Regions from separate parts of the Microbulbifer sp. ALW1 genome, predicted to be linked through region 3. Evidence: predicted binding sites of a transcription regulator. Region 3 holds the regulator's gene; each other region holds the start of a gene.
What was found. The regulator sigma-54, encoded in region 3, starts transcription at its own class of promoters, with help from an activator protein. The targets are predictions, from matches to a motif close to TGGCACANNNNTTGCNNT.

Region 1: a site for sigma-54 is predicted at 1,152-1,169, ahead of GRX76_RS17265 (formate/nitrite transporter family protein). Genes of this name have one in related genera too.
Region 2: a site for sigma-54 is predicted at 1,309-1,326, ahead of GRX76_RS06785 (NarK family nitrate/nitrite MFS transporter). Genes of this name have one in related genera too.

The regions. Positions count from the first base shown of each region.
Region 1 is NZ_CP047569.1:4,176,197-4,178,448, reverse strand. It holds gene GRX76_RS17270 (bifunctional protein-serine/threonine kinase/phosphatase) at 1-33, opposite strand, end outside; gene GRX76_RS17265 (formate/nitrite transporter family protein) at 74-922, opposite strand; gene GRX76_RS17260 (nitrate- and nitrite sensing domain-containing protein) at 1,407-2,252, shown strand, end outside.
Region 2 is NZ_CP047569.1:1,657,499-1,659,750, forward strand. It holds gene GRX76_RS06785 (NarK family nitrate/nitrite MFS transporter) at 1-1,095, opposite strand, end outside; gene GRX76_RS06790 (CmpA/NrtA family ABC transporter substrate-binding protein) at 1,393-2,252, opposite strand, start outside.
Region 3 is NZ_CP047569.1:1,918,513-1,920,764, forward strand. It holds gene ptsN (PTS IIA-like nitrogen regulatory protein PtsN) at 1-21, opposite strand, end outside; gene hpf (ribosome hibernation-promoting factor, HPF/YfiA family) at 96-389, opposite strand; gene GRX76_RS07815 (RNA polymerase factor sigma-54) at 558-2,033, opposite strand.

The DNA of each region.
Region 1 (2,252 bases), 2.3 Mb from region 3:
CTGGCCGACATCCAGTAAAAGAGAATTGTTCATAAAAAATAAGCCCCGCGAGCAGCGGGGCTTTGCGTGACCATCAGGCCAGAGCTTCTTTACCCGTTGCGCTGCTCTTTGCAGTCAACTGGCGCTTGGGTGCGGTTTTGTAGTGGGTGGTGAAGAGTGTCAGGCCGGTAAAGGCGAGACCGCCGACCAGGTTACCCAGAGCTGTGGGGATTTCGTTCCAGATCAGGTAATCCATCACCGAGAAATCACCGCCCATCATGATGGCCGTGGGGAACAGGAACATATTCACCACCGAGTGCTCGAAGGCCATAAAGAAGAACAGCATGATTGGCATCCACATGGCGATGACTTTACCGCTCACATTGGTGGAGATCATTGCACCCACCACGCCCATGGATACCATCCAGTTACACAGCATTCCGCGCAGGAAAATGGTAAACCAGCCGGCGGCACCGTATTCCGCGTATCCCAGGGTGCGAGCCTCGCCTACGGAAGCGAGCTTGGCGCCGACGGCACCGGGTTCCGTGTTAAAACCCATGGTGAACACGAACGCCATCATCACTGCAACAGTCAGCGCACCGCCAAAGTTGCCCACAAACACCAGCCCCCAGTTGCGCAATATACCGCCCCAGGTGACGCCTGGGCGTCTGTCGAGCCACGCCAGCGGCGCGAGTACAAATACCCCGGTCAGCAGGTCGAAGCCCATCAGGTACAACATACAGAACCCCACCGGGAACAAGATGGAACCGACGAGGTGGGAGCCGGTGGCTACCGCCACAGTTACCGCAAAAACGGCGGCCAACGCGAGAATGGCACCGGCCATATAGGCGCGAACGAGGGTGTCGCGGGTGGACATGTAAATCTTCGATTCCCCCGCATCGACCATTTTGGTCACAAATTCTGATGGAGCGAGATAAGCCATGGTGATCACCTTTTTGGAAGTTGTTGGATCGGGAATCCACCTGTGCGGGATTCGCAATAAACCGAAAGTTGCGGGTCACTGAGAATTCCGAGGCACAAAAAAAGCGCCCACACAGACCGGTCGTTGCCGGAACGTGATGGACGCCTTTATCCAGTGTATTTGGTTGTAGCGGGCTTTCGCCCAGAAAGAGCTGCGCAATTCGCTGCGCAATATCTTTACACCAGAGATAAAAGCAATCTCGGTGCCAACTTTTCAATTCGGTGTGAATCGCGTGAAAAACAGGGGACCGGCGCAGGAATATTGAGGAAGCTGGCGCTCTCTCCCGTTAATTGTGCACTATTTTGGTGCTGTGGAGTCCGCGGTGCGCAAGAAAGTTCTCACGCCGAGCTCACCCCGGCTATGCCGAACCAAACGTGTTGCGCTGGGCTGGAATGTTTATTGCTGAATCAAGGTTACCCATTCTGGTTTAGCCGGGAGCCCCGATATGCCCAAGCACAGTGAAGATGCTGAACAGTTTCTGTTGGCCGCAAAGCGCGCAGAGATTCAGGCGCTGCAACGGCTTAGCGGAAGTTGTGAGCTGGTGACTACCGTATCCGACCTGGTGCACCAGCTACAGCGGGAGCGGGGCATCAGTAATATCTACCTGGTTTCCGCAGGTTTCAGATTCAGTGCCCTGCGTGACACCCAGGTTGAATGCTGTGGCCAAAGCGAGGTCGCCTTCCGCCGCTTGCTGCACGATCGCTATTTACAGGCAGACCGATGCCACAATCCCCAGGATATGCGCTTACTGAACAGCATTGCCTACTCACTGCACGGCCTGGATGAATTGGTGGAATTGCGCCGGCATATTGATGCCTTTGAAGTCAGCGCCCTGGAATCCACCGATGCCTTTTGCCGGCTGATCGCCGGCCTGTTGTCGGTGGTGTTCGAGGCCGCCGATGTGGCTGATGACCCGCAGGTAACGCGGTTGCTGGTCGCCCTGTTCAATTTTATGCAGGCCAAAGAATTTGCCGGACAGGAGCGCGCCTGGGGCGCGATTGGCTTTACCGGCAGCCAGTTTGACGAAAGCCTGCACCACCGTCTTTCTCACTTGCAGGCCTGCCAGCTGCGCAGCCTGGAACTGTTTTCCGAGTATGCCGGGGAAACCGAGCTGGCGTGCTGGCAGACCATCGAGGAGAGCCCGGAGACACGGGATTTACAGCGCCTGCGCCTGGTCATCGCCGGCCTGAAAGACGGCGAGCCGATTGCGGCGGATATCAGTGAAGTCTGGTATCAACTGGCCACTGCGCGTATTGATTCCATGCATCGGTTGGAGGACTCCATGGCCGCG
Region 2 (2,252 bases), 260 kb from region 3:
CGTACTCTTGCGTCCAAACCGGTCACTGATCAAACCGCCCGCCGGGCGCGACATCAGGTTCATAAATGCATAGGCGGAAGCCAGCAGACCCGCCTTCACCGGATCCAGGGTAAAGGTCTCCGAGAAAAACAGCGGCAGCATCGAAATCACCGCAAGCTCAGAACCGAAAGTTGCGAAGTACAGAATATTCAGTACTGCCACCTGCTTGAACTGATAGCGATGGATCGGCTCCGGAAGTTTGACGAAAATCTCTTTGTTGATGTCGTAGCACTTCTTCGCATCAAACACATAGAGTGCTGCCAGTGCCACATAAATCACGATAGCCACCGGCATCGCCAGCATGCCCACACCGGCGGGGGACAGCTTCCAGGTCAACAGCGCCAGTGCCGCGTACATGGGCACTTTCATGATCAGCAGCAGCACAAAATCCGACGGGCTGGAAACTTCCATGCCGCCAATTTTTTTCGGCTTGAAGTAGGTGCCGCCCTTCGGGGTATCGGTCACCGAGCGGTAATAAATCACACTGTACACCAGCGCCATCACACCGGTGAGGCCGATGGCATAACGCCAGCCCTCTTGCCCTGGAGTGTCACCACCGAAAAGTAAAGCAATGGTCGGCAGGCTCATGGCCGCAGCGGCAGAACCGAAGTTACCCCAGCCGCCGTAAATACCTTCCGCGGTACCCAACTGCTTGGCCGGGAACCACTCGGACACCATACGGATACCAATCACAAAGCCGGCACCGATAAAGCCCAGCAGGAAGCGGCCGATAGCCGCTGCGGTAAAGCTGTCCGCAATGGCAAAAATAAAGCAGGGGATACTGCCAATGGCCAGCAACAGGGAATAGGTCAGGCGCGGGCCGTATTTATCGGTCAGCATGCCGATGATTACCCGCGCTGGGATCGTCAGCGCCACGTTCAGGATCAGCAGCGTCTTCACCTGCTCGGAAGTGAGCGACAGACTGTCGGCAATGGCCATCAGCAGCGGTGCGTGGTTGAACCAGGCAAAAAAGGTAATAAAGAAAGCAATCCAGGTCAGGTGCAGCACCCGGATTTTTCCTTTAAAGGAAAACAGATTTAAAGAATCACTGGACATGGTCTTATCCCGTTAGTTTATGAATTGGATCTGCCTGCTTCTGCTGCGGCGCGGCCCAAATCGCGGGCATAAAAAAAGCCCACGGGGCAACCTGGCTGCCGCCTGTGGACTTCGGTGTCCGATCTATCGCATCTAGTGAAGGTGCGAGCGCTTCTAAAGCAATTGGTCCCAACCGGGCTGGCTTCCAATCGCGACGCTTTCGCTCAATTTAAGTATTCAATATTTGTGCCATATCTGTGCCTTTTACCGTGCGGGCACTGTGAAAAGGCGCGAAACTGGTGCAATGGGTGTAAAACGTTAAGGCGTATTGAGTTCCCGATGGCGCATAAAGTCCAGGGTCTGCTGGTAGAGGTCTGAGCAGAAGACTTCCGCGGAATCGCTATCCACCGGTGCGATGTCATTGCACAGGGCCAGCAGTTCGCGGCCTTTCTTTTCCGTCGGGCGGCCGTGATCCGTCTGCGGGTGGGCGAACAGGTGCCAGTCGGGGTTCCTGGTTGGACTCTGCCCACCGTGAGCGATCAATTCGTCGCCCAAGGAGAGGGCGATGGCAGATTCCGGCAGGTTGAGATATTCGGCGCGGGCGAGAATGCCCACGGCATCTTTGCGCTGGCTGCGATCGCTCAGCCAGGCACAGGCTTCCAGTAATGCGGCGCGCAGCGCCAGGTGTGTTGCGGGGTTGGCCTGGTGCCAGCTGCGGGTGACCGCCAGTACTTTTTCCGGCATGGCCGGCATCAGGGTATTGCTGGGGGTGGCAATCACGCCGATGCCTTCCTGAACCGCGAGGGTATTCCAGGGCTCGCCCACACAATAGCCGTCAATGTCACCGCGACCCAGGGTGTCCACCATCTGCTCTGGTGGCAGTACCAGGATGCGCACGTCGGTATCCGGATGTATCCCCGCTGCGGAGAGCCAGTGGCGCAATTGCAGGGTGTGGCTGGCGAAGGGATAGACGCTGGCAAAGGTCAGCGGTTTGGCATTCTGGTCGCGAGTGTCGATGTAGGATTTGAGTGCTGCGCCGATTTCCGCGGAGTCTGCAGCCGCCGGTAACTCCAGCTGCTCGTAGAGCGTGCGTGAAAGGGTGATGGCGTTGCCGTTGCTGCTCAGGATCAGCCCGCTGAGCAGTTGCTCGTCGCACTGCGGCAGCGTCTGTTTCAGGG
Region 3 (2,252 bases):
GAGTAATGCTTCCAGTGTCATAACTTACTAATGATCTGGCGCAACCTGCCGGGCGTGAGCCCGCAAGTTGCCAGTTGTCTAACGGCTAGTGAAAACTACCGGTGACTGCGTAACTTTTCTTTGTGTTTCAGCAGCTGCCGGTCGAGTTTGTCGGACAGCGAGTCGATCGCTGCGTACATGTCCTCAGATTCCGAATCCGCAAAAATATCCTTGTTGCCGTTCACGTGAACCCGCGCCTCGGCTTTCTGGATAAGTTTGTCGACGGACAGAGTGACCTGGGCGTTGGTGATCAGGTCATTGTGGCGGGAGAGCTTGTCCAGTTTGGTCAGGCAGTAATCGCGAATGGCCGGAGTAACGTCTACATGGTGGCCACTGATATTGATCTGCATGGAAATCTCCTCAAAGGGTACAACACAATCCGGTGGCACCCCCGCACAGGGCGGCAACCCTACTAGGAAGTGCGCCAGAATGGAAGGATACACTCAATGTCTGGCCATTGGTTGTCCAGAAACTGACCGGGAGAGGGGTGTGGCGCCACCAGTTGGTGACTGGACTGGTTAGACCAGTCGCTTTCGCTCGCTGGAGGAGGGGATTCCCATGGATTCGCGGTATTTGGCTACGGTGCGGCGGGCCACCTTGATGCCCTGGGCATCCAGCTCCTGGGTGATCTTGTTGTCCGACAGTGGCTTGCGTGGCTGCTCCGCATCCACCAGCTTGCGAATCAGAGCGCGAATGGCGGTGGAGGAGGCGTCCTCGCCGGAGTCGGTGCTCACATGGCTGGAGAAGAAATACTTGAGTTCGAACACACCGCGCGGCGTAAGCATGTATTTTTGCGTGGTGACCCGGGAAATGGTGGATTCGTGCATGCCGATGGTTTCGGCAATATTTGCCAGCACCATGGGTTTCATGGCTTCCGGGCCCTGCTCGAAAAACCCCCGCTGTTTCTCCACGATACAGCTGGCGACCTTCAGCAGGGTTTCATGGCGGCTCTGCAGGCTTTTCAGGAACCAGCGTGCCTCCTGCAGATTGTCGCGCAGGTAGTTATTTTCATTGGAGTTGTCCGCGCGCTTGATCAGCGCCGCGTATGTGTCGTTGATACGCAGTTTGGGGGTGGTTTCCGGGTTCAGTTCCACCACCCAGCGCTGTTCCCGGCGGCTGACGATCACATCCGGCACCACGTATTGCGGCTCTTCGCCGCCGAAGGCTTCACCCGGGTAAGGCGTGAGCGTCTGGATCAGGCGCATCACCTCGCCCAGCTGTGTCTCGCTGAGGCGGGTGCGGCGGCTGAGCTGGCGGAAGTCCCGCTTGCCCAGCAAGTCCAGGTGTTGGCCGACAATCGCCTGCGCCTGGGCCAGCCAGGGCGTCTGCTCGGGGAGTTGGCGCAATTGCAACAGCAGGCTCTCGCGCAGGTCCCGTGCGCCACATCCGACCGGTTCCAGATGCTGGATGGTTTTCAGTACTGCCAGAACTTCATCGGTTTCCACGTCCAGCGCTGCGGCCAGCTCGTCCAGGTCGGCATCCAGAAAACCGTTGGGGGCAATGGCGTCGATCAGGGCTTCGCCGATCAGCTTGTCGCCATCGGTCAGGGGAGTGAGGTTAAGTTGCCACAGCAGGTGATCCTGCAGGCTCTCCGAGACCGCGTTGCGTTGCTCCAGCGCATACTCTTCTGCGTCGCCGCCGCTGTAGCTGCTGTTGGTGTAAATGTCGTCCCAGCGGGTGTCGACGGGCAGGTCGTCGGGAATTTCCCCGTTCCAGTCGCCGTCCACACCGGCCTCGGCCTGCGCTTCGCGGACGCTGTCGGCGTTGGCGGCTTCGCGCTCCTGGCGCTCGGAGGTGGCGGGGGTGTTCTGTTCCTGGGGGGCTTCACCGGCGTGCTCTTCGAAATCGGACTCCAGCAGCGGATTGCTATCCAGGGCGGACTGGATTTCCTGTTGCAGGTCCAGCGTCGACAGTTGCAGCAAGCGAATAGCCTGTTGCAACTGTGGCGTCATGGTCAGCTGAGTGCCGAGTTTTAACTGGAGTGACTGCTTCATAGGGAGTTTGCCGGCAGAAAAATCTGGCGTTGGGCCACTGCGACAAATTTGATGCTTGAAGCGGCGGCGGAAAGCTCATTTCCTGCAGACTACCCCGGGGCAAAACGGAACTCAAGAGGCACGTTAAGCAATAAGCGTGCCGAAAAATTTCGTCCCTTCGGTCACTCTTTACGAAATTGTGATGGGTATCAGCCGAAGAGTGAGAAAAGCTGATAAATA